DNA from 2 places in the Ruegeria sp. BHSC043 genome. Region 2 is predicted to be linked to the other one. Evidence: riboswitches for the same ligand, from Rfam matches in the RefSeq annotation. Region 2 holds a riboswitch; the other holds the start of a gene.
What was found. A riboswitch is a leader RNA that binds a small molecule or an ion and turns the genes downstream of it on or off. The one in region 2 is predicted to bind cobalamin.
Positions count from the first base shown of each region.

Region 1: linked by a shared signal. The riboswitch ahead of AC2FMM_RS16115 (hypothetical protein) and the one ahead of AC2FMM_RS08865 (DUF1636 family protein) in region 2 are both predicted to bind cobalamin.

Region 1 covers NZ_JBXWRS010000015.1:17,760-32,651, forward strand. Annotated here, with positions in the region: gene AC2FMM_RS16075 (c-type cytochrome) at 43-552, opposite strand; gene AC2FMM_RS16080 (prephenate dehydratase) at 672-1,505, shown strand; gene AC2FMM_RS16085 (SRPBCC family protein) at 1,526-1,993, opposite strand; gene nudC (NAD(+) diphosphatase) at 2,032-3,015, opposite strand; gene AC2FMM_RS16095 (bifunctional 2',3'-cyclic-nucleotide 2'-phosphodiesterase/3'-nucleotidase) at 3,160-5,079, shown strand; RNA gene ffs (signal recognition particle sRNA small type) at 5,120-5,216, shown strand; gene AC2FMM_RS16105 (alpha/beta hydrolase family protein) at 5,279-6,136, opposite strand; gene AC2FMM_RS16110 (TetR/AcrR family transcriptional regulator) at 6,220-6,792, shown strand; cobalamin riboswitch at 6,821-7,035, shown strand; gene AC2FMM_RS16115 (hypothetical protein) at 7,123-7,530, shown strand; gene AC2FMM_RS16120 (protein-tyrosine phosphatase family protein) at 7,534-8,037, opposite strand; gene AC2FMM_RS16125 (DNA polymerase III subunit gamma/tau) at 8,193-9,947, shown strand; gene AC2FMM_RS16130 (YbaB/EbfC family nucleoid-associated protein) at 10,034-10,378, shown strand; gene recR (recombination mediator RecR) at 10,425-11,018, shown strand; gene AC2FMM_RS16140 (TetR/AcrR family transcriptional regulator) at 11,132-11,722, shown strand; gene AC2FMM_RS16145 (organic hydroperoxide resistance protein) at 11,784-12,197, shown strand; gene curA (NADPH-dependent curcumin/dihydrocurcumin reductase) at 12,234-13,262, shown strand; gene AC2FMM_RS16155 (type 1 glutamine amidotransferase domain-containing protein) at 13,296-13,979, shown strand; gene AC2FMM_RS16160 (RiPP maturation radical SAM C-methyltransferase) at 14,042-14,892, opposite strand, start outside.
Region 2 covers NZ_JBXWRS010000004.1:59,097-73,988, reverse strand. Annotated here, with positions in the region: gene AC2FMM_RS08890 (precorrin-2 C(20)-methyltransferase) at 1-463, opposite strand, end outside; gene AC2FMM_RS08885 (precorrin-8X methylmutase) at 460-1,089, opposite strand; gene AC2FMM_RS08880 (ferredoxin-like domain-containing protein) at 1,089-2,216, opposite strand; gene cobN (cobaltochelatase subunit CobN) at 2,213-5,506, opposite strand; gene cobW (cobalamin biosynthesis protein CobW) at 5,513-6,568, opposite strand; gene AC2FMM_RS08865 (DUF1636 family protein) at 6,571-6,954, opposite strand; cobalamin riboswitch at 7,037-7,241, opposite strand; gene AC2FMM_RS08860 (LysR family transcriptional regulator) at 7,314-8,189, opposite strand; gene AC2FMM_RS08855 (NAD(P)-dependent oxidoreductase) at 8,298-9,254, shown strand; tRNA gene AC2FMM_RS08850 (tRNA-Cys) at 9,397-9,470, opposite strand; gene AC2FMM_RS08845 (protein-L-isoaspartate O-methyltransferase family protein) at 9,697-10,350, shown strand; gene AC2FMM_RS08840 (TolC family outer membrane protein) at 10,446-11,864, shown strand; gene AC2FMM_RS08835 (hypothetical protein) at 12,167-12,748, shown strand; gene AC2FMM_RS08830 (cobyric acid synthase) at 12,752-14,209, opposite strand; gene AC2FMM_RS08825 (DUF6280 family protein) at 14,365-14,685, opposite strand.

The DNA of each region.
Region 1 (14,892 bases), on a different contig from region 2:
GCACATCGGCAGCGGCTTTCGCAAGTCACGGACCCTGACCAATCAGCCGCCGATCGTCTGCAGATAGGCGATCAGATCGGCACGGTCTTCAGGTTTTTTCAGGCCCGCAAAGCTCATCGAAGTGCCTTGGATATAGCCTTTCGGGTTGGCCAGGAAGGCATCCAGTTCCTCGGGCGTCCAGTTGCCGCCATGCGACTGCATCGCGGCGGAATACCCGCCGAACCCTTCGGCCGATGCGATCGGACGGTTCACGACGGCGTACAGGTACGGGCCGGTGCCGTTCGCGCCCTTCTCGAGCTTGTGGCAGGCCGAGCACTTGCGGAACACCTTGGCTCCCTTTTCAGGATCGGCCGCGGCCAGCAGATCGGCAAAGACCACTTCTTCGCCGTCAGCGCTTTCGCCGGCGCTTTCCGTTTCGATCACATAGGCGGCCATTTCACCATGCGCGTCCGTGCTATACAGAACGTCAGCCCCCCATTTCGCCAGGAGGAAGAAAAGAAAGGCACCGAACAGGCCGGCTGCGGCCTTGGTAACTGTCATCGTGTCAAACATTGATCGCGAGTCCATTTCAGCTGTCTGCGGGGTGTCTAAGGCTTCCCCTTGCAAGAGGCAAGGTATAGACACCGCGACCAAACGCCCAATTCTGTAACTTGTTGCACGGAATCGACCAAATGACCAATCGCATCGCATTTCAGGGCGAACCCGGCGCCTACAGCCACGAAGCCTGCCGCATGGCCCGCGCCGACATGGAGCCCCTGCCCTGCCGCACCTTCGAGGACGTGATCGAATCGGTCCGGTCGGGCCAGGCCGATCTGGCGATGCTGCCGGTCGAGAACACCACCTATGGCCGTGTCGCCGACATCCACCGTCTGCTGCCGCACAGCGGGCTGCACATTATCGACGAAGCCTTCGTGCGTGTGCACATCAACCTTCTGGCGGTCCCCGGCGCAACGCTTGAAGACATTACCGAGGCGCATTCGCACCTGGTCCTGCTGCCGCAATGCGCGGGCTTTCTGCAGGAACACGGCATCCGGGGCCGGGTCAGCCCCGACAATGCCCGCGCCGCGCGCGAGGTTGCCGAGGCCGGAGACAAACACTCGGCAGCCCTTGCCAGCGAACTGGCGGGCGAGATCTATGGGCTGAACGTTCTGGCTCGGCATATCGAGGACAATGACGACAACACCACCCGGTTCCTTGTCATGTCGCGCGAAGTGGACGAGACGCGCCGGGGCGCGCATGGCATGATCACCAGCTTCGTCTTCCAGGTCCGCAACATCCCGGCGGCGCTGTACAAGGCGCTTGGCGGGTTCGCGACGAACGGCATCAACATGACCAAGCTGGAAAGCTACATGGTCGACGGTTCCTTCACGGCGACGCAATTCTATGCCGACATCGTCGGCCATCCCGACGACCGCAACGTGCAGTTGGCGATGGACGAGTTGCAGCATTTCACCACGAATGTCGAAATACTGGGGGTCTATCCCGCCGCGCGGCCTCGGGGCTAGCGACTTGCGGCCGGGCGCCGTCAGCCCCCGTGCGCGTACCGGGTTTCCATTTCGCGGGCGAAATCACCCAGCCGCAACTGGAACTGGCGGCGAAACCGAGTTTTTCCCAGCTTGAACGATTGCAGCAACAGCCGTGCGGGCAAAGTCTGGGCGGCCAGCGACATTTCGATGGACAACCTCGTGTGCCGCTGCGACAGCGGCAGCAACTCGACCGTGGTCAGGCTGGTCATGCCCTTACCCGCGGCCACGAACCGCATCAGCGACGGGCGTTCGAACTCGGCCAGTTCGACCGACATGCGGCGCGTTCGACCGCGCACCTTGAATTCGGCATCCCAACAGGCGCCGACCCCGGGGGAAGGCGTATCGAAGGTCCGCCGCACCTCGATCCCACGCCGCAGCGCCATGCGTTCGAAACGCCCGAAATCCGCGACCATCTCGAAAACGTCCGAGATGGGGACCTGAATGTCTTCCTGTGCCGAAAACTGCATGTACGCCTTGATCGTTCGGTATTTTTGCCAGTGTCTCGCTAGTCCAGTGTATCCGCAAGCCAGTTGCGCAGAAGAAAATGCGCGATCGCGCCTTTTCGCGCCGGCATCAACCGCGGGTGTTCCCCGGCAAAGGCCTGCATCATGTCAGCGCGCGACACCCAGATCGCGTCTTCGATCTCGACCGGATCGATCATCAGCCGCTGCGACAGGGCCTGTGCCGCACATCCAAACATCAGCGAAGCTGGAAACGGCCAGGGCTGGCTGGCCAGATAGCTGACCGCACCGACCGGCACGCCGGCTTCTTCCATGACCTCGCGTCGCACGGCGGCCTCGAGCGTTTCGCCCGGTTCGACGAATCCGGCCAACAGTGAATACATCCCCTCGGGCCAGCCGGGCGAGCGCCCCATCAGCACTGCGTCGCCAAAGGTGACCAGCATGATGACCACCGGATCAGTGCGCGGGAAGTGCTGGGCGCCGCATTCGGGGCAGGCCCGCTGCCAGCCGCCCTGTGCCGGGGCGCTGCGGGTTCCGCACCGGGCGCAGAACCGATGGGTTTCGTGCCAGCCGATCACCGCCTTCGCCGTCGCGGCGATTTCGGCATCGCGGGGCGACAGACGGGTCATGATGCGACGCAGCTCGGCAAAGACATGACCGGTGGGCAGGTTCGGATGCTGCTGCTCGGAGCGATCGACAAAGGCCCCGACTCCAGACAAGTCCAGCCCGTCGGCCGGCCAATCGGATATGTCGGCGGCAAACAAGGGCGCGCCCGCGTCGGACTTCCCCATGAAAACGGGCTGTTCGACGGCACCCCCGGGGCCGCTCTGCACCAGAGCGTGGGTCATCGGCACCCAGGCCAGCTGATCCAGATCGCCGCCCTGCACCAAGATCTTGCCCCGCCACAGCAACAGGCAGCGCGACATCGGGTCCCTGCGGACCGCCTCCAGTTCTTCGCCGTTGGCGCGAATATCAGCGGCACGGTGCAGCCCCGATCCGCCGAATGTAACCTGCTCTGCCCGTTTCATGTCCATGCTCCTGCGATTGGCTCAAGGGCTGCCACGACTGTCGGCCCAGCGCAATGCCCAAGCCAAGGCCGCCGTTCGGCACCGCCTGCAAAAAAGACACATGGATGCCCGACAAATAAACGGATATTCTACCTTTCGGCGAACATGCATTTAAAACAACGCACAAAAGCAGAGCAGTTGAAAACAAAAACCTTGGCGCACCAAGCGCATGGCCAAGCGATCCAATCCGTCCTTCGCATCCTGGCGACGACGGACCTGCACATGAATCTGACCAGCTTCGACTATTACGCCGACCAGCCGGACCAGGCCATCGGGCTGACCCGCACGGCCAGCCTGATCCGCGTCGCCCGGCAAGAGGCCCGGCAGTCGGGCGCCGAAGTGCTGCTGTTCGACAACGGCGACGCGCTGCAAGGCACATTGCTGGGTGATTGGGCCGCCGACCAGCCCGGCCCTCAGCATCCGCTGTTGTCGGCTTTCGAGAAACTGGGCTATGACGCAATCGCGCTTGGCAACCACGATTTCAGCTTCGGGCTGCCCGTTCTGGAAGCCATCGTCGAACACGCGCCGTTTCCGGTGCTGTGCGGCAATCTCCGGCGCATTGGACGGGCGCAGGCCTGGCAGCCCTGGGTCGTACTAACACGTCGGATGCGGGTTGGCGGCCAAGAGGTTCCGCTGCGCGTCGGCGTTTTTTCGATCCTGCCGCCGCAGACGGCCCGGTGGGAAGCGCACCATCTGGACGGGCAGGTCGAGGTCGCCGATTCGATTTCCACCGCCCGGACCTGCATTGCCGAACTGCGCGACCGCGGCTGTGACCTGGTGATTGCCCTTGCCCATTCCGGCCTTGGTGACGCCGAACCTGCCCCCATGTCCGAAAACGTGGTGGTCCAGCTGGCGGCTCTGGCCGGCGTGGATGCCATCGTGGCCGGGCACACGCACATGCTGTTTCCCGCAGACGTCCCGGACCCGGTGGCCAGCATGGACCTGCAAAACGGTCTGATCCACGGCAAGCCCGTGGTCATGCCCGGAACCGCCGGAACGCATCTGGGCGTGATCGAACTGACGCTGGAGCGAGATGCGACAAGGTGGAAAATCGTCGCGAAATCCGGCCGACTTCGCTCTGTTCAGCCTGCGCAGCCGGATGCGGGGCCTGTGCCCGAAGACCCCGAGATGATGCAAGTGTTCCAAACCGGACACGCACGGACACGCCGCCGTGCGGCATCGCCGGTCGGGCGGACGGAGCAGGCCATGCACAGCTATTTCACTTTCTGCGGGCTGGATCGCGGCCTGACCTTGGTCGCCGCCGCCCAAGCCGCAGCGCTGCGGCCGGTTCTGAAAGAGTCGAAGTTGGAAAACCTTCCGCTGCTGTCGAGCGTAGCACCGTCCAAATTCGGGGGTCGGGCCGGGCCACGCCATTTCACCGATGTTCCGCGGGGCGACGTGTTCCTGCGCCACGTGTCGGATCTGCATGTGTTTCCCAATGAGTTGCGGGCGGTCGTCGTTACCGGTGCGCAGTTGCGGGATTGGCTGGAAATGTCGGCAGCAGTCTACCGGCAAATCGACGGCGCCCGCGAAGCAGACCTGATAGACCCGCAGGCGACCGGGCACAATTTTGACGTCCTGCACGGGGTGACCTACGAAATCGATCCGTCATGCCCGCCGCGTTTCGACCTTGGCGGACACCGGACCGGTAACGAGAATGGGCGGATACGAAACCTTTGCCATCACGGCACCCCGGTCACGCCGGAACAGGCCTATGTCGTGGCCGTCAACAACTATCGGGCCAATGGCGGTGGCAATTTCCCGATCCTGCGGCAAAGTCCGGCGATCCAGATGCCGCGCATGAATATCCGCGCGATCGTCCGGGATTACCTGTCCGGAGCGCTGGAACGCGATCCGCTCGAAGATGCTCCGGCCAGCTTTTCCCTGACCGGTTTCCACGGGCGTGCGGCCGTGCTGCGCACCGGACCGGGCGCCGAGAAATACCTGGATGAACTGGCCGCTTTCAGCCCCGAGCCGCTTGGGTTGGACGACCAGGGCTTTCTCCGGATCCGGCTGTGGCCGTGACGGGTTGCCAAGCGCCTGCGTGATGCCTATATCGGCGGTCGAGAGGTTGGCGCGGGCAAGCGCCTCGCCAACCTGGTCAGGTCCGGAAGGAAGCAGCCACAACGAGCCCCGCTTGGGTCGCTGTCCAACCTCTCACTTGATGCCGTCACGGCACACTGTTTTCCGATCATTCCCTGATGCAGGACCGCCGGACTGGTCGTCAGGCAACCAGCCGCGGCCAGATTGCGCGGCTGCGCCGAGCGAAGGCGCCGATATGGCCGACCTCGCGCAGGCCGAAGGCGGCCGGGGCCAATAGATGGCGCCGCGCCGCAGGCCCGTACAGCTCGGCCAGCCGCCAGACCGCCGGCGGCGGAACCGTCTGATCATCCTCCAGGGCGATGACGTCCACCGGGGTCGTCATTCGGCCCCAATCGGCCGGCGGAAGCGTGTCGCCCAGTTCCGGCAGATAGCTGTCGGGTGACGTACACCACTTCCGCCACTGCCAATAGACCCCGGATGGCAGGTCGGACCCGAACCCAAGCATCCGCCCCGGCAGATAGCCCAGCAGACGCACCAGAGGCGGCACATGACCATACCAAAACAGGCTCGCCAACCCTTTGTAGGGCCAGGGATGATCGGCCAGGGTCACCAGCCCCGAACACACGCAAATCATCCGGTCGATCCGGTCGATCCCGGGCTGAAGCGGCCCCAGCATCCCGCCAACCGAATGACCGATGACCCAAAGCTTGGCATCGGGATAGCGCCGCCGCATCTCGGCCTGCGCCGCCGGCATGTCCTTCAGCGCCCAATCGGCCATAGTGGCATCCGAGTCTTTCAGGCGCCGTTTCAGAGATGTCCCGAAATCGCGATAGTCATAGGTCAAGCAGGCCATGCCCCGTTCAGCGGCCAGCCACCGCGCGAAATGCTGGTAGTAGTCCCGCGGCACGCCGGTTGCCCCGTTCAGTACGACAGCGATTTCCGGCCTGGCCATCGGTGCATAGAGCTGCGCCGACAGGTTTGCCTCGCTCGCCGAAAACTCGAAATCCTCGACTTTCACGGTCTGCTGCGAATCCAACATCCATGCCTCCAAGCGCTCTGGACCGATTGGTCTAATCATTGCATCTGGACCGATCGGTCCAGCCCTGTCAAGATGCGTGCAAGATGACCCGACGTCCGCAAAACACCCGCGATCGCCTGACCCAGACCGCCGCCCGGCTGTTCCAGCGCTCGGGCTACAACGGTGTCGGCCTGACCGAGATCCTGACCGAGGCTCGGGCGCCCAAAGGCTCGCTGTACCACCATTTTCCAAAGGGAAAGCAGGATCTTGCCCTCGCTGCGGCCAGCTGGGCTTCGGACGGGATGCGCGACATGATCGCGGCGGCGTTCAACGACGCGCAGGATTTCCGCGCAGGGGTCACCACCCTTTGCCACAAGATCGCGAAACTGTTCGACACCTCGCCGCAATGGGAGACCTGCCCGATCGCCGCCACCCTGTTCGAAAGCCCCGACAACCGGGCCTTCCGCGACCATGCCGACCGGCTGTACGAAAGCTGGATCGACGAGGTGCGCGGCCACGCGGAACGGTTCGGCGTCGCGCATCCTGACATGGCGGCCGACACCCTGTTCATCATGATGCAGGGCGGTTGGCAACTGGCGCGCGCGCGTCGGGATTCGAATGTGCTGCGCCGGTTGCCCGAGCATGTCCCGTGGGACCGGTTCCAGCCGCGCGACTGAATGCGGCTTGACTCGGCCCGACCCTGACCGCTAGCGATTGGGTGATGGTTCCCGCGCCTTCAGCCGGGATGAAAAGGGAACACGGTGCGGCCCCCCCGGGACAATCGGAACGGGCCAATGCCGGGACTGCCCCCGCAACTGTAGGCGGAGAGCGATGCCGAGATACCACTGACCGCAAGGTTGGGAAGGTCGGCAAAGCAACGACCCGCAAGTCAGGAGACCTGCCATCAAACGTGAAACCGAAACTCGGACGGGGTGTCCGGGCAGGGTCTGGCCGTGAAATCGGCTGTCCGCCCCGGTCCGCCCCGCCCAGCGCGCGGAGGGCGCATCATGATCTGGAAGACCAACACGCACGAATTTTCCGCAACCGTCTGCCAACGCACGGGCAGGACCTGCCCAGCGCTGGCGCATCTGGCCCGGTCGGTCGCGCAGGCGGTCGCGGCGGCCGACGCGGCAACCTCGCCCGATTTCCGGGTGGAAGGCAGCAGCGAACTGACCCATTGCACGCCGGGCTGCATGGCCCGCTTTGACGCTCGCGCCGACCTGATCCGGGTGTATTGCGGCGCACGCGCAGGGGCAGATACGCAAAGCCTGGACGCCTATGCCGACCTGATGTTCAATGATCAGGCCGATGCCTGCCCCGCGCAGGGGCTGGACACGTCACCCTGCGCGATGCTGCAGGCGGTCGCGCTCGATCCCACCACCCTGGCGGAACACGCCTTGCCGGCAGTCATCTGACGGTCAGTCCGGGGTAGCAACCCAAGCCGGCGCCACGGCCCAGAGCAACTGCGCCTCGGTTTCCACGGCGCAGGGGCGAACGGCCCGCAGGCGTTTGAGCGCCGGTTCCGGGGCTTCGCCACATTCGATCATCAGGCGCAGAACGGCCATGCCGGATCGTCCACAGCCCCCCCGGCAATGCACCAGAACTCGCCCGCCGCCGCTCAGCGCATGGCGGGCGGCGGCGCTGACTGGCGGCCACTGGCCGTCAAAGTCATCCCCCGGCGCCGAAAAATCGGCGACCGGCATATGCGCCCAGCGGCTAGCACGCCCTTGGATGTCCGATCCGAAATCTCCCGCCCCCACGGCGACCATCTCGGCCAGGGTCGTCATCGAGATCACAAGACCCGGCGCCCAGCCCCCGATCAGGTCCAGGTCGCCGCGGTAGTCGCCGCCTCCGCCGGGTATCGAGGTCAGGGCAAGCGAACCGCCCCCGACCTGCAGGGCATGAACAACCAGATTGGACATCGAAACCACCCCTCGGGAAACGCATCACTGAAACTATTGGTCCAGTATGGCCCAACCAGCGCCACCGCCAAAGCGAAAAACCTGCACCGGCGCTGTGGACGCGGGGCACCGGGAACTCTACCCTGCATCGTCAGTACGAATCCGTCAGAGCAGACATGACCACACAGTCCAGCCCCGCCTATCAGGTTCTCGCCCGAAAATACCGCCCGGAAACCTTTGCCGACCTGGTCGGTCAGGATGCCATGGTGCGCACGCTGAAAAACGCGTTCGAAGCGGACCGGATCGCGCAGGCCTTCATCATGACCGGCATCCGTGGCACCGGCAAGACAACCACGGCCCGGATCATCGCCAAGGGCATGAACTGTATCGGCCCCGACGGCAATGGCGGACCAACGACCGAACCCTGCGGCCAGTGCGAGCATTGCGTGGCCATCATGGAAGGTCGCCATGTGGACGTGCTGGAAATGGACGCCGCCAGCCGCACCGGCGTGAACGACATCCGCGAGATCATCGACAGCGTGCGCTATCGCGCCGCCAGCGCGCGGTACAAGATCTATATCATCGACGAAGTCCACATGCTGTCGACCAGTGCTTTCAACGCGCTGCTGAAAACGCTGGAAGAGCCACCCGAGCATGTGAAGTTCATCTTTGCCACGACCGAGATCCGCAAGGTTCCGGTCACCGTGCTGTCGCGCTGCCAACGGTTCGACCTGCGTCGGATCGAGCCCGAGGTGATGATCGGCCTGCTGCGCAAGATCGCCACCGCCGAGGGCGCGGAAATCTCGGATGACGCGCTGGCCTTGATCACCCGCGCCGCCGAAGGCTCGGCCCGGGATGCGACCTCGCTGCTGGATCAGGCGATCAGCCATGGCGCCGGCGAAACCACCGCCGACCAGGTGCGCGCGATGCTGGGGCTGGCCGACCGGGGCCGCGTTCTTGACCTGATGGACATGATCCTGCGTGGCGATGCGGCCGGGGCCCTGACCGAACTGGGTGCGCAATATGCCGAGGGCGCCGACCCGCTGGCAGTGCTGCGCGATCTGGCCGAAATCACCCATTGGGTCTCGGTGGTGAAGATCACCCCTGACGCGGCAGAAGATCCGACCGTCTCACCCGATGAGCGCACCCGCGGACAGCAGATGGCCGAGGCGTTGCCGATGCGGGTGCTGACCCGGATGTGGCAGATGCTGCTGAAGGCGCTCGAGGAAGTCTCGGCCGCCCCCAACGCGATGATGGCCGCGGAAATGGCGGTGATCCGCCTGACCCATGTGGCCGATCTGCCCAGCCCGGAAGAGTTGATCAAGCGCCTTCAGGACAGCCCTCCACCGCCCGTCGGCGGGCCGGGGGGCGGCGTTCCGGACGCCGGAAACAGCGCCCCGCCCGTGACCGCGACGGCCTCGGCCCATGCGCCAGCCCCGCGTGGCGTGGGCGGCGCGCCGACGGCGGCGTTGGCCCAGGACGTGCAGACCGCGCTGGCGCGTTATCCAACTTTCGAGCATGTGGTCGAACTGATCCGCGCCAACCGCGACGTAAAACTGCTGGTCGAGGTCGAAAACGGCGTCCGCCTCGTCTCGTACCAGCCGGGACGGATCGAGTTCACGCCCACCGAAAAGGCCCCCACCGACCTGGCCGCGCGGCTCGGGTCCGCGCTGCAGCGCTGGACCGGCAATCGCTGGGCGGTCTCGATCGTCTCGGACGGGGACGCGCCCACCATCGCCGAACTGCGCGACGCGGCCGAGCTGGCGCTGAAGGCCAAGGCCGAAGAACACCCTTTGGTTCAGGCGGTTCTGACACAATTCCCCAAGGCCCGCATCACCCGGATCGAAACCCCTCAGGACCGCGCGGCCAAGGTCGAAACCGAAGCCCTGCCCGAGGTCGAGGACGAATGGGATCCATTCGAGGAAGACTAATCACCCGCGCAGAAGGCGCGCTGCCCTTGTGAAGGACGCAGACGGCCCGTATTTAGGCCGCAATTCGAATGACAGGAGACATACAGATGCTCAAAGGACTCGGCGGTCTGGGCGACATGGCCAAGATGATGAAATCCGCGCAGGAACTGCAGACCAAGATGGCGCAGATGCAGGAAGATCTGAACACCATCATGGTCGTCGGCGAATCCGGCGCGGGCTTGGTCAAGGCCACGGCCTCGGCCAAGGGCGAGCTGAAAGGTCTGGACATCGACCCGTCGATCTTCAACAGCGACGACAAAGAAGTGGTCGAGGACCTGATCCTTGCCGCCATCAAGGATGCGCAGACCAAGGCGGCCGAGCGGTCGCAGGAAGAAATGACCAAGCTGACCGAAAGCATGGGTCTGCCGGCGGACATCAAGCTGCCGTTCTAATCTTCGCCCCTCAAACCCCCGCCGCCAAAGCCACGCAGGAAAGGCCATGAGTTCGAACAGTGACATCGACGCCCTGATCGACCTGATGGCCAAGCTGCCGGGGCTGGGGCCGCGCTCGGCCCGGCGGGCGGTGCTGCACCTGATCCGCAAACGCGCCCTGCTGCTGACGCCGTTGTCGGACGCCATGCAGCAGGTCGCCGCCACCGCGCGCGAATGCCTGAACTGCGGCAACGTGGGCACCACCGACATCTGCGACATCTGCAATTCCGAAGAGCGCGCCACCGGAGAGCTGTGCGTGGTCGAAGACGTGGCCGACCTGTGGGCGATGGAACGCGCAGGGGTATTCAAAGGCCGCTACCATGTGCTGGGCGGAACGCTCTCGGCACTGGACGGCGTCGGCCCGGATGACCTGCGCATCCCCCGCCTGCGCGACCGGGTGACTGCCGAAAACATCACCGAAGTGATTCTGGCCCTGAACGCCACCGTCGACGGGCAGACCACGGCCCATTACATCGCAGATCAGCTGGAAGGACAGGTCCGCCTGACCTCGCTGGCGCAGGGCGTGCCGATCGGGGGCGAGTTGGATTATCTGGATGACGGGACGATCACCGCAGCGCTGCGGGCGCGGAAGGAACTGTAAGGCTTCGAAATCCGTGCACTTTCTTCGTGGGCGATGACCCGACGTTACGTCATCTGGATTTTCATCCGTCAACCCACTAGACGACCGGTCTATTAACTGCCATCTCGTGACCCATGAGCACGCAACGCAAGGATACCCGGAAACAGATTCTGGCCGTGGGCCGCCGGCTGACCGCCGAGCGTGGGTTTGTCGGCGTCGGCCTGAGCGACCTGCTGAAAGAGGCCGGAGTTCCCAAGGGCTCGTTCTACCATTACTTCGCCTCGAAAGAGGATTATGGCTGCGCGCTTCTAGAAAGTTTTGCCGACGATTACCGACAAGGGCTGGCGGACACGCTGAACAACCCCTCGCTGAACGCGCATGATCGATTCCTTGCCTATTTCCAGGGCTGGATCCGCAAACAGACCGGGCAAAACCCCGAAGAGCGCTGCCTGGTCGTCAAGCTTGCGGCCGAGGTTTCGGACCTGTCAGACAGCATGAGCGGTGTTCTGCAAAACGCCGTGGACGGCATCGTCGAGGCCCTGACCCAGACCCTGCGCGACGGCATCGCCGAAGGTTCGGTGGCCCGGCTCGAGGACCCGGCACTGACTGCGCGCGCGATCTATCACCAGTGGCTCGGCGCTAGCCTGGTCGCTGGCCTCTCCGGATCGGTCGAGCCGCTGGAATCGGCCATGAAATCAACCGTATCCGCGATACGCCCCATGTAAAAAATTTTGACCAGATACTAGACGACCGGTCTATTAGAAAGCCGAAAACAGGAGCCTGCCCATGAAAATTCTCTACAAAACATCCGCAACGGCCACCGGTGGCCGGTCGGGGGTGACCGCGCTGGATGACGGCTCGTTGTCGATTCCGATGGTGCGTCCGGGTTCTCAGGCCGACGGCCACAACCCCGAACAGCTTTTTGCCCTTGGCTATGCCGCCTGTTTCGACAGCGCCATGGATTTGATGGCGAAATCGCTGGGGCTGGATGCAACCGGCGCCAGCACCACGGTGGCGGTCAGTTTGGGGCAGCGGTCGGATGGTGGCTATGGGCTGGACCTCGACATCACCGCGCATCTGCCCGGGCTGTCCGATGAAGGCGCCCGCAAGCTGGTCGAGGCGACGCATCAGGTCTGCCCATATTCCCACGCCACACGCGGAAATATCGACGTGCGCCTGCATGTCGATACCAACGCGTGATCACGCACTCAACGCAATCCAAAGGACCGACACGACATGTCTGACACCAGGAACCGCCAGATCGTTCTGGCCGAACGCCCCAAGGGCGAACCCGACACCAATACGCTGCGCATGGTCGAAACGGATATCCCCGAACCGGCCGAGGGGCAGATGCTGCTGCGCACGGTTTACCTGTCGCTGGACCCCTATATGCGCGGACGCATGAGCGACGCCCCCTCCTATGCACCGCCGGTCGAGATCGGCGGGGTCATGGTGGGCGGCACCGTGGCGCGCGTGGTCTCCTCGAAGATCGACGGGTTTTCCGAAGGTGACTGGGTGCTCAGCTTCAATGGCTGGCAGGACTATGCTCTGTCGGTCGGCGAGGGCGTGCTGAACCTAGGCCAGGCGCCCTCGCATCCGTCCTGGGCGCTTGGGGTGCTGGGCATGCCCGGCTTTACGGCCTGGGCCGGCCTGACGCAGATCGGCGCGCCGAAACCCGGTGAGACCATCGTGGTCGCCGCGGCGACCGGGCCGGTCGGGGCCACGGTCGGCCAGATCGGCAAGATTCTGGGCTGCCGCGTCGTTGGTGTGGCCGGTGGCTCCGAGAAATGCGCCCATGCGGTGGACGAGCTGGGTTTCGACGCCTGCATCGACCACAAGGCCCCTGATTTCGCCGAGCAGCTCGGCCAGGCCGTTCCGAACGGCATCGACATCTATTTTGAGAATGTCGGCGGCAAGGTGCTGGACGCGGTGATCCCAAACCTCAACCCCAAAAGCCGCATCCCTGTGTGCGGGCTGGTATCGCAATACAACGCCACCGCGCTGCCCGAAGGGCCGGACCGGATGAACTGGTTTCTGGGTCAGGTCCTGCGCAAGCGGATCACGGTGCAGGGGTTCATCATCTTCGAGGATTTCGGCCACCTCTACCCCGACTTCGCGGCTCAGATGGGTGACTGGGTCAATTCCGGCCGCGTCAAGTACCGCGAGGAAATGATCGACGGGCTGGAAAACGCCCCCAAGGCGCTGATCGGCCTGCTGCGGGGCGAGAATTTCGGCAAAAGCGTGATCCGCGTTGCGCAAGACTGACAGCTTCAGACAAGCCAAACGAAAGGAAAAGCAATGAAGATCCTCATGGTTCTGACGTCTCATGACCAACTCGGCGACACGGGCCGCAAGACCGGCTTTTGGCTGGAAGAGTTCGCGGCCCCCTATTACGTGTTCAAGGATGCCGGGGCCGAGATCGTGTTGGCCTCGCCCAAGGGCGGGCAACCGCCCATCGACCCGGCCAGCGACGAAGACGCCGCGCAGACCGATGCCACCCGGCGTTTTGCGGCAGACACGGACGCGCAGGCCCAGCTGGCATCGACCCGGCGCCTGTCGGAAATCGACGCCGAAGGCTTTGACGCAATCTTCTATCCGGGCGGCCACGGCCCGCTGTGGGACCTGGCCGAAGACGCGGACAGTAAGCGCCTGATCGAAACCTTCGTCGCGACGGATCGCCCGGTCGGCGCCGTCTGCCACGCGCCTGCGGTCTTCAGGCACACCACCGCCCAAGACGGGAAGCCGCTGGTCTCGGGACGCCGCGTCACCGGGTTCTCGAATTCCGAAGAGGCGGCCGTGGGACTGACCGACATCGTACCCTTCCTGCTCGAGGACATGTTGAAGGCCAATGGCGGGCATTACGAAAAAGCCGACGATTGGGCCCCGTTGACGGTGAGCGACGGGCGCCTTGTCACGGGCCAGAACCCGGCCTCATCCGTGGGGGCCGCCCAAGCCGTCCTGACCCTGTTGAACGGAAACTGACCGGAGCACCGCCCCTGCGGCAAATGCGCTGCGGGGGCGGGCATTCGTCGGGCAACCCTGCCTTAGCCGTGCTGCGGGACCGTCGGACCGGGAGCTGGTGCCGAGCGGCTCTCGGGCGCGAATTCCTGCGGTCGTTGTGCGGCGAAGGCGTGTTGGGGCGTTGCGCGAATATCTGCCCAGTCCGGCGCACGCGAAAAGCCCGGCGTTCTGAGAACCAGACACAATGCCGAACTGCCCTCGGCATGGATCAGCCCGGCGCGCTGTAACCGTTCAAGGGCCTGCTCGACGGCTTTGGCGTCGTACCTGCCCATCAACCGCTTGTGCAACAGATCGACCCCCATGATCGTCGGGCACAGGTCCAGAATGGATCGTTCGACCTCGGACAGGGTATGGGTGACCGGGCGTTCGGGACGACGGGAATCCACGACACGATCGCCATCGAAATAAAGCGCCGCCGCGCTGGCCTGCCAATCCTTCAGGCTGTGCAGCACCGGCTGCGCGCGCTGATCTGCCGGGGCTGAACCGTCCTCGAGAATGTCGAAATGATAGGCGTGATCCCACAAATCTTCGGCCGGAACCGCATAGACATGCGCATAGGGCTTTGCCGGCGCGACCTTGATGCCAAAGGCTTCGGGGCGTTCGAAATAGGGGCTAAAACGATCCGCCCGCACCGGCCCGACCGAGCCCGGCGGCTGCAGGTGCGCAAGCAACGGGATCAGACGGGACAGGTTGTGGAACGTCTCGGCGGTCTCGCAGGGAAAGCCGTACAGAAAGCACCATTCGACGAACACGCCCGCCTCGGCGCACAGCTTGAGCGTCTGGATGTTCTGAATCCCGGAAACGCCCTTTTTCATGTGCATCAGGGTTGCCGTGTCAAACGTCTCGATCCCCGGCTGGACCTTGCGTATGCCGG
Region 2 (14,892 bases):
TGTCGTCGCCCCAGGTGATCGGATCACCCGAGGCCGTCCAAGCGCCCGACATGCCGGTGATCGCCGGCACCACCTCGACGGGCACCACGTCGCGCAGGCGGGTGTAGAGATGCATGAACGAGCCATAAAAGAACGGGTCTCCCTCGCATAACACCACCACGTCCTCGCCCTGATCGGCCAGTTCTTTCAAGCGCGCGGTGCAGCGTTCGTAGAACTCGGCCAGAAGCGCGTTGTAGCGCGGATCGGTGACCGGGATCTCGGTTGTGACTGGGTATTCCATGGGAAACTCGACCGCATCGTCGCGGATCATCCCGTTGACGATCTTGCGCGCCTGCCCGCTTCGGCCGGGCTTGCGGAAATAGGCCACGTGTTTCGCGTTGCGCAACAGGCGGTCGGCCCGGACGCTCATCAAATCGGGATCGCCTGGGCCGAGGCCCACGCCATAGATCGTGCCCATGGTCATTCCGCCCGGCTTGCGATGGCGTTGATCGCGGCGACGGTGATGGCGCTGCCGCCCAAGCGGCCCTTGACGATGCAGCTGGGGACGGGCTGCGCCTCCCACAGCGCGTCCTTGGATTCGACCGCGCCGACAAATCCCACCGGGCAGCCGATGATCGCGGCGGGGCGGGGGCAGTCTGGGTCCTCGAGCATGTTCAGCAGGTGAAACAGCGCCGTGGGCGCGTTGCCGATGGCGACAAGCGCGCCTTCAAGGTGCGGGCGCCACAGTTCCAGCGCGGCGGCGGATCGGGTGTTGCCCATCTTCTCGGCCAGCGGGCGCACGCGCTCGTCCTGCAGGGTGCAGATCACCTCGTTCTCGGCGGGCAGGCGAAAGCGGGTGACGCCTTCGGACACCATCCGCGCGTCGCACAGGATCGGCGCGCCGTTCTCCAGCGCCGCGCGCGCGGTGCGCACGAAGCCGGGTGAGAAATGGATGAACTCTTCCAAACCGACCATCCCGGCGGCATGGATCATGCGGACGGCGACCTGCTCTTCGTCGGGGTCGAAACGGGCCAGATCGGCCTCGGCCCGGATCGTGGCGAAGGATTGCTTGTAGATCGCCGCGCCGTCGGTTTCGTATTCATAGGGCATCAGGTCAGGTCCATGGTCTTCAGTGTTTCGGGGTCCAGCCCGCGCTGCAGGGGCTCATCTCCCGCGCGGCCGTGTTTTACAAGATCAAAGCGCCCGTCGCGGCCCACCAGCGTCAGATCGGCTGCGCCCATGCGCGCGCAGCCTTTTGCGCAGCCCGAGACATGCAGGCTGCCGGACACGCGCGGAGCCAGCGCGCGGGCGATGGCGCGGGTCTCGGCCTGCGCCTGCGGGCAGAATGGCGCGCCGGGGCAGGCGTCGGTGGTAAGCAGAGGGTCGGCGCCGTCGGTCACGAAGGCCGGGGCGGGGATCGCCGCCCCGCCTTCCAACATGAACAGCCGCCAGGGCGTGACACGCAGGGCAGCGGCGCCCGAGGCTTCGACCAGCGCGCGCAGGTCGTCGGCGGGCAGTTGCCCGAAGGCCGCGCCGTAGATCGGGCCGATTGCGTTATTGCCGGGTTGTGGCGCGGGTGCCACGGGGCCGGGGGCGTGGCCCTGCCATTCCTTGGGCAGCTCCTGCGCTGCGATCAGACGGGCCATGCGGCGGGTGTCAGAAGTGAAGCGCTCGGCGAACCACTGGGCCAGTTCGATCACGCAGTCGATCGCCGCGTCCTCGGTCACCAAACGGCCGGTCTCGGCCCCGTCGGCGCGCAGGATCAGGCCCGAAGGTCCCCGCTCCAGCCGAATATCGGCCGAGTCCCCGGCCAGCAGCCGCGCCTGGTCGGTATCCACCGCAAAGCCGAACTTGGCGGGCAGGGCGGGCAGGTCGCCCAGCCGGTCGGCCAATGCCTGTGTCAGGCGCGCGGTCAGGTCGCCCGGCTGGTGCAGCGGCGACACAAGGATGTTGCGCCGGGTCTCAAGCCCCGGCTCAGGATCCAGAAGGTTCAGCGCCGACAGCTCGGCCAGCAGCGCATGATGGTCCGTCTCGGCCACGCCGCGCAGTTGCAGGTTGGCGCGGTTGGTCAGGTCGATGGTCCCGTTGCCGAACCGCAGGGCCAGATCACACAGCCCCAGCGTCTGCGCGGCGCTCAGCCGGGCCAGACGCGGGCGCACCCGCACGACCAGCCCGTCTCCGGACATCATCGGGCGATGCGCGCCGGGGCACCAGCCCTGAACGACCGGGGCGCTCATCCCAGCCCCTCCAGATCGGCGCGGATCGAGTTGCGGCGGGTGTTCCACAGCCCGGCCTCGTACAGCGCGCGGAACCGGTCCTTCATGGCTTGATGGGCCTGCGGATTGGCCTGCTGCAGGAACGCGTCCACCTCGGGGTTGCCCAGGGTCGCATCGTGGTAGAGGTCGAACAGATGCGGGGCGACGCTGCCTGACAAATGCGCGAAAGACGCCATGTGGTCGAGCGTTGCCGCGATCTCGGCTGCGCCGCGGAAGCCGTGGCGCTGCATCCCGGCGATCCAGTCAGGATTGGCGGCGCGCGCATGGACCACGCGGCTGATTTCCTCGGGCAGAGTGCGGGCGCGGGGCGTTTCAGGGCGCGTATTGTCCAGATGATACAACTGCGCCTGCCCGCCGGTCAGCTTTTTGGCGGCGGCAAAGCCGGCCTCGTGCGTGGCATAGTCGTTTGCCAGCAGCAGGTCGGTTTCGGTCAGGTCCTGCAGGTGCACGAAACTGTCGGCCTGCGCCACGCGCTGGGTGATCCCGTCGGGGTCGTGGGCGATGTGCTCGCCCTCGAAGGCAAAGGCACTGGCGTCCAGCCAGGCCTGACCGGCCTGCGCGCGCGCCTCGTCTGTATAGGTTTCAGACAGGTGGGTCATCTTCAGCCCATAGCTGCCTGGCGCCGGGCCATAGACGCGGGCGGTGGGCGGCTGACCCGCATAGGGGTTCCAGTCGGGCGCCTCGTCGCGTTCCGACAGCGCCCGGACCGCCTGTCCGAACAGGGCCGACAGGGTCGGGAACGCGTCGCGGAACAGGCCCGAGACGCGCAGAGTCACGTCCAGCCGGGGGCGCTCCAGATCGGTGATCGGCAGAACCTCGATCCCGCTCACGCGCTCCGACCCCGGATCCCAGACCGGTTTGACGCCCAGCAGGTGCAGCGCCATGGCGAATTCCTCGCCCGCCGTACGCATCGTGGCAGAGCCCCACAGATCGACGATCAGGCCCTTGGGATAGTCGCCTTCCTCCTGCAGGTGGCGGCGCACCAGTTCTTCGGCCAGTTTCACCCCCTGCGCATAGGCCGCGCGGGTCGGGACGGAGCGCGGATCGGTGGTGAACAGGTTGCGGCCCGTGGGCAGCACGTCGGTGCGCCCGCGATAGGGCGAGCCGGACGGCCCGGCCTCGATCCGTTTGCCGGCCAAAGCATCCAGCAGGGCCTGCCGTTCGGCCTGTGCCGACGCGGCAGTGTCGAAATTGCCCGCACTCTGCGGCGCGCGGCCAAAGACATGCAGCCCGTCGCCGAACTGGCTTTCCTTGATGTCACAGACGAAACGGTCGATGCGGGTGATCGCCTCGGCGGTGCTGGTGGCCTGATCCAGCCCAAGATCGGCCTCGAGCCCGATGGCGCGGGCCTCGTCACGGATATCGGCCTGCAGCCGGTCGCGCCGCTTGGGGTCCAGTCCGTCGGCGTTCGAGAACTCGTCCAGCAGCGATTCCAACCGCACCATGCGGTCGGGCGTGCTGCTCTGCTTCATCGGCGGCGGGATGTGGCCCAGCGTGACGGCCCCGATCCGGCGCTTGGCCTGCGCGGCTTCGCCCGGGTCGTTCACGATGAACGGGTAGATCACTGGCAGATCGCCGATCAGCGCCTCGGGCCAGCATTCCGCCGAGAGCGCCACCGATTTGCCCGGCAGCCATTCCAACGTTCCGTGTGCGCCGATATGAATCAGCGCATCCGTCCCCAACCCGTGCCTCAGCCACAGGTAAAAGGCCACATATCCGTGCCGGGGCGTGCGCGACAGGTCGTGATATTCGTCGTCCCGCAATTCCGGCGTGCCGCGTTCGGGCTGCAGCGCCAACAGCGCCTTGCCGCGCCGAAGCGCGGTGAAGTGGAAGGCCCCATCGGCGCAGGCCGGGTCATCCTCGGGCGCACCCCAGACGGTTTCCAGATCGGCGCGCAACGCTTCTGGCAGTTGCGCAAGTGCGGCGCGGTAGGCCGAGACCGGCCATGAAATCCGGGCGTCCAGCAGCGTGTCGGCAATCGGCTGGGCGGGGGCGGTGTCATACCCCGCGCCCTGCAGGTCGGACAGGATCGCCTCGGCCGAGGCCAGCGCGTCCAGCCCCACCGCATGGGCCATCTGCCAGTCCTTGCCGGGATAAGTGGACAGGACCAGCGCGGGGACCTGTTGCGCCTTTGGTTTCTCGGCCAGGTCCACCCAAGCCATCGCCCGGTCGACGATGGCGGCAATCCGGTCGGGCTCGGGGCGGTGGGCGAAGCGGGAATATTCCAGGTGTGGGTCGCGCCTGCCCGGTTCCTTGAACGAGGCGACACCGGCCGAGATGCGCCCGTCCACCTCGGGCAGCACAACATGCATGGCCAGGTCGGCAGGCGACAGGCCGCGCTCGGCCTCAGCCCAGGCCTTGCGGCGCGAAGTGGCCAGAGCGACCTGAAACACCGGCACGCCCGCCACGTCCAAGGGCGATGTGCCCGACGCGCCCTTGCCCGAAAACGAGGTGGCATTGATGATGGCAGAGGGCGCCATCGCTGGGATATTCTCAGCCAGCCATTGCGCCGCCGCAGGCGCCTTGAGCGAGGGTGCGAACAGCCCGACTGCCTGGTGGCCCCGCGCGCGGATTTCCCGGATCAGGGCCGCGACCGACGCGGTATCGGCCGAAGTCAGATAGGCGCGGTAGAAGGTTACGATAATGCGCCGGCCTTCGCCTGCGAACGCGTCCTCGGGCGCGATTACGCCGCGATCCGGGCACCACGCTCCGCATTCGGGCAGGGTCTTGGCCCCCATAACCGGCCCGGCATAGAGCCCCGCCGCCAGCGCCATCTGCGCCAGTGCGGCTTGGGCCGCGACCTCGCCACCGGTGTCGCACAGATGCGCCAGTCGCCGCAGGGTCGAGACCGGCAGGGTCGAATAATCGTCCAGCCGCGTATCCTCGCGCCCGTCGGCGGGCAGCACCGCCAGCGCGATGCCCTTGGCCTGCGCCAGCGCCAGCACCTGCTGCAACCCGTAGGACCAGTAGGGCACGCCGCCGATCAGGCGGATCAGGATACCCTTGGCGCCCTCCAGCGTCTGCTCGACATAGGTATCGACCGATAGTGGATGTTTCAGCGCCGTCAGGTTCGCCAGCCGCAACGAGGGCATCCGCCCCTCGGGCCCGCCGCCGCGATGCCAGCCGGCCGCGAAAGCACCCAGATCGCTATCCGAAAAGGACAACACCACCAGATCCGCCGGGCTCTGGCCCAGATCGGTCGGGGTCTCGGTTTCTTCGAGCCCGTGGCTTTCGCGGAAGACGACGTGCATCGGTGCTTACTCGGCGGCCTCAGTGACACCGGTCAGGATGCCGCGGATCGCGGCTTCGTCGATGTCGTCATGCTCGGCGATGACCACAAGGCGCGAGCGGCGCTCTTCGTCCGGTTTCCACGGGCGGTCATACTGGTGCCGGACCCGCGCGCCGACCGCCTGAACCAGCAGACGCATCGGCTTGCCCCGAACGGCGGCATAGCCCTTGACCCGCAGGATGTTCAGCTCGTTCGCCAGACGTTCGATATTGGCGACCAACTGCGCCGGGTCGGTCTGTTCGGGCAGTTCGACCACGATGCTTTCGAAATCATCATGTTCGTGGTCGTCATGGCCATCGTGATGCGAGGGGCGGGCGTCCATGTCGTCCTCGGCCGCGGCGCCTAGCCCCAGCACCACGCGCACGTCTACCGCACCTTCGGCCACTTCGACCACGGGCAGGGGGCGGGGCGCCTCGGAGGCGATGATCTCGCGCGCTTTGGCCACGCCTTCGGGGCCGGCCAGGTCGGGCTTGGTCAGCAGGATGATGTCGGCGCACGAGATCTGGTCCTCGAACACCTCGGACAGGGGTGTTTCGTGGTCGATCGAGTCATCGGCCATGCGCTGGGCGTCCACCGCCGCGACATTCGGGGCAAAGCGGCCTGCGGCCACGGCCTCGGCATCGGCCAGGGCGATCACGCCGTCCACGGTGATCTTGGAACGGATATCGGGCCAGTCGAACGCCTTGAGCAGCGGTTTCGGCAGGGCCAGACCGCTGGTTTCGATCAGGATGTGATCGGGGCGCGGGTCCAGCGCCATCAGCGCCTCGATCGTGGGGATGAAGTCATCGGCCACGGTGCAGCAGATGCAGCCATTGGCCAGTTCCATGATGTTTTCCGCCGGGCATTCGGGTATGGCGCAGCTCTTCAGGATTTCGCCATCGACACCCACATCGCCGAATTCGTTGACCACCACGGCCAGCCGCTTGCCCTGCGGGTTCTGCATCAGATGGCGGATCAGCGTGGTCTTGCCCGAGCCGAGAAAGCCGGTGATGACGGTGACGGGAAGTTTTTCGAGGGTGCTCATGCTCAGGCTCCAATCGGGGGAATGCGGGCGGCGCAGTTCTTGCGGAAATGTTCGGGGCGGTCGCGCCATTTCACAAGGCCATCCTCGGTGGCCAGGTATTTGGCAGCGCCTTCGACGATGATTTCGACATGGTCGGATTCGTTCAGGTTCTCATAGACGAAGGTCCAGCGAGACGGCCCGCCGCGCAAAACGATCGAGCAGCCCTGATCGCAGTTCGACAGGCATTCGACCGGCTTCAGGGTGATGCCTTCGGGCAGGTCGGCTGCGGCCAGCGCCTTGTGCAGCAGCGTGCCGGGGCGCTGGGCGTCATCCTCGATGGGCAGCCCGCGTCGGCAGGTGGTGCAGACCAGCAGCTCGACTGGTGCGGTCTCGGTCACGTCTCTCATCCCCCCTCAATTGGTTGTCGGGGGACGGGGTATGCGCGGGCCACGTTGCCGACATGGGCCCGACACCGGAACACCCCGTCCGGTTTGTCTTCGGGCGTTGGCAGGTCTCCCGGCTTGCGGATGTCAGAGCGGTGCTCTGTCGGATGTCCCGCCTTCCCGGCCTGCGGCCAGTGGCATTTGGGCACCCTCTCCGGTCACGGTCGCGGGGGCGGCTGCGTTTGACGGAAAACCGCTGACGCATTCCCTTTTCATCTGCTTGCACAGACACCAACGCAAGCGACATGCGGCACGGGCAGGGGGGTTGTCAAGCGCGCGGGGCCAAGTGCCTTGCCTCGGATCGAAAAAGCGACTTGCCAGGATCAATCCGCGGCATCGCTGGCCAGGCAGTCGCGCAGCCAGGCCAGGAACAACTGGGCAGGGATGGACGGAGGCGCCGCGCTGACGCTGCGGATCAGGTAATGCGACTGGGCAAAGGGAATCGCCGGCCCCGCAATCCGGATCGGCGCACCCTGGGCGATGGCGTTGCGCGCGAACCGCTCCAGAACGGTGGCGTAGCCCGCGCCGGCCATCACCAGTTGCAGCGCCGTGACGGTCGTATCCGCCGAATGGCGCGCGGGGCGGTCGGGCAGGTCGATGCCCGTGGCCTCGAAGTACCGCGCCCAGTTGTCCTCGTACCCCAGAATGTGGATCAACGGGCCGTTTTGCAGGTCTGGCGACGAGTCCTGCGCCCGGCAGACGGGCACCAGCCGTTCCGAGCACAGTCGGTCCGCCGCAACACCGGGCCAGTCGCCATAGCCCAGCCGGATTTCCACGTCTACATCCGCGGGCGCGGCCGAGTCGTTCCAGATATGTGACACCAGCCGCACCGGGATCTCGGGGTGCTGAGCGCTGAACTCGGGCAGCTCGGCCGCGATCCAGTAGGTCATCGTCGATATCGCCGCCCGGATGGTCAGCGCCTGCCGCGAGGCGGGGCCGAACAAGCTGTTGGTGGAAAGCGCGATATCCGACAGCGCCCGGCGCACGGTCAGCGCATAGGACTGGCCCAGCTCGGTCAGCGACAGGTGTCGCGCGTTGCGGGCAAAAAGCGGCTGCCCGAGGTCCGCCTCGAGTGAGCGGATATGCAGCGATACCGCCGTCTGGGTCAGGCCCAATTCTTGCGCGGCGGTGGTGAAATTCAGGTGGCGGGCGGCGGCCTCGAAGCTACGCAGCCACGCCGGATTGGGCAGGCGGTCCATTTAGCACCAAAATAATTTTTGTATAGATAGCTTTATTATTCGTTTCTTTTGTCGATGGGCAACGGAAATACTCGGACCAACGAAAACGCGCCTGCGGGAGGGCAGAACATGAAGGTCGGGTTCATCGGTTTGGGCAATGTGGGGGGCAAGCTGTCGGGGTCGCTGCTGCGCAACGGTATCGACCTGACGGTGTACGACCTGAACCCCGATCTTGTGGCGGAATTCGCGGCCAAGGGGGCCAAGGCCGGCGAAAGCCCGGCCCAGATGATGCGCGATTGCGATGCGGTCATCACCTGCCTGCCGTCGCCCGCTGCCTCGGACGCGGTGATGCAGCAGATGCTGCCCGAGGTGAGCCAGGGCAAGATCTGGATGGAGATGTCCACCACCGATGAGGCCGAGGTCAAACGGCTTGGGGCCATGGTGATCGAACGCGGCGGCGCGGCGGTGGACTGCCCGGTTTCGGGCGGGTGCCACCGGGCGGCCACGGGCAATATCTCGATCTTCGCGGGCTGCGACCGGGCCACGTTCGAGCGGATTCTGCCGTTCCTGACGACGATGGGCCGGCGCATCCTGCATACCGGCGATCTGGGCACTGCCTCGGTTCTGAAGGTGTTGACCAACTATCTGGCCACAGCCAACCTGATCACCTGCGCCGAGGCGCTGGTGACCGCCAAGGCCGCCGGGATGGACCTGAACACCACCTACGAGGCGATCAAGATCTCGTCCGGTACGTCCTTCGTGCATGAGACCGAAAGCCAGGTGATCCTGAACGGCTCGCGCGACATTTCCTTCACCATGGACTTGGTGAAAAAGGATATCGGCCTGTTCCAGGAGGTCGCAGACCGCGCCGGTGTGCCGTTGGAGATGAACCCGTTGATGATCAAGATTTTCGACGACGCCATCGCCCGCTATGGCGCGCGCGAGCTGTCGCCCAACGTCATTCGACGGCTCGAGGATGCAACCGGGCTGAGCATTACCGCGCCCGGTTTTCCGGCCGAGATGCAGGACGATGAACCGGAAGAGCCGGGGTACGAGGTGATTCCGCAAGGCCGAAGCACGGTCTGAACCGACGGTCAGCAAAACGGCGGCCTTCGGGGGGCGTCTTGCGTGAAACCCAAGGTGGCGGTGTCCCCTTGCGCGGCCAAGAACAGTTCGAGCTGGATTTCGACCAATCGGAAGGCAGCGACGCGGAACCAAGTCGGAGCAGTGGAGGCGAGTACCGGAATCGAACCGGTGTACACGGATTTGCAATCCGCTGCGTCACCACTCCGCCAACTCGCCTTTTCAAGCAATATCAATTACTTGCCGTGGTGCAGCAGCGGTTCTAGCAGCTTTCCCGCGCGGCGTCCAGAGGGCGCGCAAAGAATCTGCACGGGAAATGACCGTCACCGGTATTCGAGACGCAACGCCAATTGTCGCGGGCCGGAATTTGCGTGCAAGGGCCGTTGCCGGGGCGCGTGCATTGTGGCAAAAGCCATCCGAACCAGGGAAATGATTGAGCGGTCACATGACGGATTTCGCAGCCCGACGCCAAACGATGGTCGATACCCAGATTCGGCCGTCCGATGTCACAAAGTTTCCGATTATCGATGCCATGCTGAAAATCCGGCGGGAAGATTTCGTGCCGGATTCCCAGCGCGAGGTGGCCTATGTCGGCGATTTGATCGATCTGGGGGGCGGTCGGTGCCTGCTGGAGCCGCGGACCCTGGCCAAAATGCTGGACGCGCTTAATATTTCCAATGACGAGGTCGTGTTGGATATCGGTCCGGCCTATGGCTATTCGACGGCCGTCGCCGCGCGCATGGCGCAACTGGTGGTGGGCGTCGAGGAAGACGAGGCAATGGCCGCCGAGGCGCAGGCCAATCTCAGCCAGGCCGATATCGACAATGCAATCATCCATGTCGGCCCATTGGTGCAAGGGGCCGCCGAGCATGGCCCCTATGACGTGATCATGGTTCAGGGCGGGGTTGAACGGGTTCCGGACGCGTTGCTGGACCAGCTCAAGGAACATGGCCGCATTGCCTGCCTGTTCGTTGATGGCAATCTGGGCACCGTCCGGATCGGTCGCAAGGTCGGCGGGCGCGTGACTTGGCGCCACGCGTTCAATGCCGCGGCGCCGGTCTTGCCGGGATTTGCTGAAGAACGGGCATTTTCGCTATAGTTCGGAAACACTTTTCCGTTCCCTATTGATTAGTTGAGAATCTGGCCGCAAACTGTTCCGAAATCAGAACAAATTTTGGTTTACGGGGTTGGATTATGCGTGGGACATCAGCAGCGAAACTGATCAAGGGGTTGGTGTTTTCAGCCTGCCTTGCACTGAATGTAGCGTCCGAGCGGACGGCTTGGGCAGACAACCTGACCGATGCGTTCATCGGGGCCTACAACTCCAGCGGCCTGCTGGAGCAGAACCGCGCGCTTTTGCGGGCCGCTGATGAAGACGTCGCGATCGCGCTTTCGGCCCTGCGCCCGATCATCAACTGGACCGTTCGGGTCAGTCAGGATTACACCAAGAACCGGATCAGAACGACGGTAACATCGGTCGAACCCTCGCGATTCTTTTCGGGGATAACGCTCAGCCAACTGCTGTACGACGGCGGCGCATCCTTGCTGGGCAAGCAGTCGGCGCAGGAAACCGTTCTGGCCACCCGGCAGGCGCTGATCGATATCGAGCAGCAGGTGCTGTTCCGAGCCGCAACGGCCTATCTGGGTGTTTTGTTGGAAGAAGAGCGGGTCCGAATCCGGCAAAACAACGTAAACCTGTCGGGTGAGGAGCTTCGCGCGACCCAGGACCGCTTCGAGGTGGGTGAAGTGACCCGCACGGACGTGGCCCTGTCCGAGTCGCAACTGGCCAGCTCGCAGGCCGATCTTGCCGATGCGCGCGGCAACCTCAGCACGGCGCAGGCTGAATATGTCAATGCGGTGGGCAAGACTCCGGGTCGCACTGCGGGGCAGCCCAGTCTGCCGGCACTGCCGCGATCTGCGGACGAGGCGATCAGCCTGGCCATGCGGAACCACCCGGCCATTCTGTCCGCACAGCATCAGGTGCGCGCCCTCGATCTGGTGGTTCAGCAGCAACGCGCGGGTCTTGGCCCGAATGTCAGCCTGAATGCCGATGTCGGGATTACCGAGAGCTACGACAACGACGACTACACCAACGACGCGTCGATCTCTCTGAATCTGAACCAGCCCATCTATGCGGGCGGCCGTCTGGCCGCAAACGTTCGCCGCGCCATGGCGCAGCGGGATGCCGCGCGGGCCAATCTGCTGAACGTGCAGAAAGACATCACGCAGGGGGTGACCAACGCCTATGTCCGCTTCCAGACCGCGACGGCCAGCCTGCGCGCGTCCGAAGAGCGGGTCCGGGCCTCTCAGGTCGCCTTTGACGGCATCCGCGAAGAGGCCACCTTGGGCGCGCGCACCACGCTGGATGTTCTGACCGCACAGCAAGACCTGCTCGATGCGCAACTGGCCGAGATCGCATCGCGGACCGAACGCTCGCTGGCCGCCTACCAGTTGCTTCAGGCGCAGGGGCTTTTGACCGCCGAACGTCTTGGTTTGGCCGTCCAGATCTATGACCCGACGCTATACTACAACCTGGTCAAGAAAGCGCCGGCGCAGATCAGCAAGCAGAGCCGGGATCTGGATCGTGTGCTCAAGGCGTTGCGTCGCGAGTGATCGCGCGCACTATCTGTTGTTCCGCACCGATTGTTTGGTTACAGTCGATCAAAAGGCCAGATCGGTAGAGAGCCATGTCGGATAGCAGTGTCACAGCAGGTGTCGAGGACGTTTTAGCGTCGATCAAGCGACTTGTCGGCGATCAGGGGCGCAAGGCTGAGCCAGGCGCCGGCTCCCGGCCGAAACCGGGGCGGCTGGTTTTGTCCCAGTCGCTGCGAGTCTCGGACGCACCCGATCCGCCTTCGCAGAGTGGAACCGGGTTGTCGAGCCTTGCACGGGACTTCTCGGTTGACGCCTTTCTGATGAAGGACGCCGAGTTCGCGAGCATTCATCCCGCAAACCAGAAGCCCGAGCCGATGGTTCTCAGTGCGTCCGACCGGGTCTATCCGACCGCCACCGAAACGACGGCAGAAAAGTCTGGCGCTCTGCCAAAAGAGAATCAGACCGGTCCACGGGATCTTGCCGGCAGTCTGAGTGCCAAGATTGAAGCCCTGGAGGCGGCAATCGCTCGGACAGAAGATCAATGGGAACCCGATGGAAACAGCGGCGACGAATATGCGGGAACCCGCACTCGGCGCATCCACTGGGATTTCGAAGCCGGCGGGGGCGCCACAACGGCAGCCGAGACCGAACGCGACGAGTCTTTGCAAGCGCAGCAGCCGCAGACGACAGCGCAATTCGTGCGGGATCGCGGGGCGGTCGAGCCCGTCGCGACCGATGCAGAGGCCACCGCGACGATGGAGGTCGATGAACTGAAGGCGTTGATCGCCCAGGTCGTGCGCGAAGAACTGCAAGGCGCACTGGGCGAGCGGATCACCCGAAACATTCGCAAGCTGGTCCGGCGCGAAATCAACCGCGCATTGGATGCAAGAGAGCTCGAGTAGTCCTCAGCCGCGCTGCGGTTTCGCCGCCATGGACAGCAGAAGATCCAGATCCATGTGCTTTTCAAGGTGATCGGCCAGGGCATCGAGGGTCTGTTCGACGCCGTCCTCATAGGCCAGGTCCGATTTGACGCCCAACTGCCGCAGATAGCGCGCCCGAAAGGCATCCGAGGAAAATACCCCATGCAGATAGCTGCCGCGGACCCGGTCGCTGGCGTTGGCTGCGCCTTCGGCACGGCCCTCGACCTCGAGCCAGGCGCGTGCGCAATCGGGGCCGTCGGTGCGCCCCATGTGGATTTCATATCCGCTGACGGGTTCGCCGCCGGGCCGTGCTTTGGCCCTGCGCAGGCGGACTTGCTTGTCCTTGGCCATGACCGTTTCGACATCCAGCAGGCCCAGGCCTTCGACCGTACCCGGCCGCCCGTCGACGCCGTCGGGGTCCGAGATGGTCTTTCCCAGCATCTGATAACCGCCGCACAGGCCCAGAACATGGCCGCCGCGGCGCACATGCGCGTACAGGTCGATATCCCAACCCTGACGGCGCAAGAATGCAAGATCGCCGATGGTGGATTTGCTGCCCGGCAGCAGCACCAGATCGGCATCGCCGGGCAGGGCGCGGCCGGCGGGAACGATTTCGACCGTGACACCGGGTTCGGCTGACAGCGGATCGAGATCGTCGAAATTCGCCATCCGCTCAAGCTGTGGCACGGCCACTTTGACCGCTCCGCCCGGGGCCGAACGGATGTCCATCATGTCCTCGGCGGGCAGTTTCCACGCGTCGTCGAACCAGGGCACCACGCCCAGACAGGGCCACCCGGTGCGGGCCACGATGTCATCGCGGCCATCATCGAACAGGCTGACGTCTCCCTTGAAGCGATTGACCGCAAAGCCCCGGATCATCGCCAGATCGCCCGCTTCCAGAACCGCCTGTGTTCCCACGATCTGCGCGATTACGCCGCCCCGGTGGATGTCGCCCACCAGGATCACGGGAACACCGGCGGCACAGGCAAAGCCCATATTGGCGATGTCGCCACTGCGCAGATTGGTCTCGGCCGGGCTGCCCGCGCCTTCCACCAGAACCAGATCGGCATCGGCGCACAGTCTGTCAAAGCTCTCAAGCGCGGCGGCCAGCAAGCGCGACTTGTCCTTGCGGTAATCCTTGGCCCGCATAGTTCCGGCGCGCTGGCCCTGTACGATGACCTGGGCGCCGGTGTCGGTCTCTGGCTTCAGCAAGATCGGGTTCATGTCGGTATGTGGGGCGCGGCCTGCGGCGCGGGCTTGAAGGGCCTGTGCGCGGCCGATTTCGCCGCCGTCTTCGGTGACGGCCGCGTTGTTCGACATGTTCTGCGGCTTGAACGGCGCCATCCGAAGGCCGCGCCGGGCAAAGGCCCGCGCCATGCCGGCCACCAGAACCGATTTCCCGACATTGCTGCCGGTGCCTTGAATCATGATCGCGCGCACCATTCATGCCTCCTGCGGTTGGTGGCAGATGATCGTATTTGAGCGGCCAAGGAAAGCGCGGAACGGGCGAATGGCGCGCTGAATCCGACATCAGGTGTCCGGGCAACAAAAAAGCGCGCCGCAATCGCGGGCGCGCCTTTTTGAGATACCGCAAAGCCTCAGGCGGCTTCGGCCTGCTGTGCAGCGTTGCGACGCTCGCTTTCTTCGCGCGACAGGGCAACCGAGGTCCGCACACCGCGGCCCACGAATTCCATCAGGCCTTTGACGACACGTTCGTTCGGGTCGATACCGGCACAGGTCAGCACCTCACGACCATCGCGCGAGCGGGCCCAGCGGGCAATCTGTTCCGGGCCGTTGCCGTATTTCTTGTCATCGGCAATGGCGTCGTCCAGGGCAGCCAGTACAACAGCCGCGAAAAGTTTGCGGGCACGGTTGCCTTGTTCATTGTTAAAGGCGGTGCCGTCAACGAAATCTCTCATCTCGTCTTCCTTGTTCTTGCTCTTGTAATTTTCGGCGTGGCGGTCCTTATGACCGATTTAGTGCGATTCGGATACACCTATTTTGCATGGTTGCGTTGCGTCATTTGCATAGCTCTCTGCGGGTGCAGCACTAGGTTTCGTTGTCTTGCATGGAATGTTCCCGCCAGATATAGGGACGGCAACGAACGCATCAACCTTGTGTGAAGG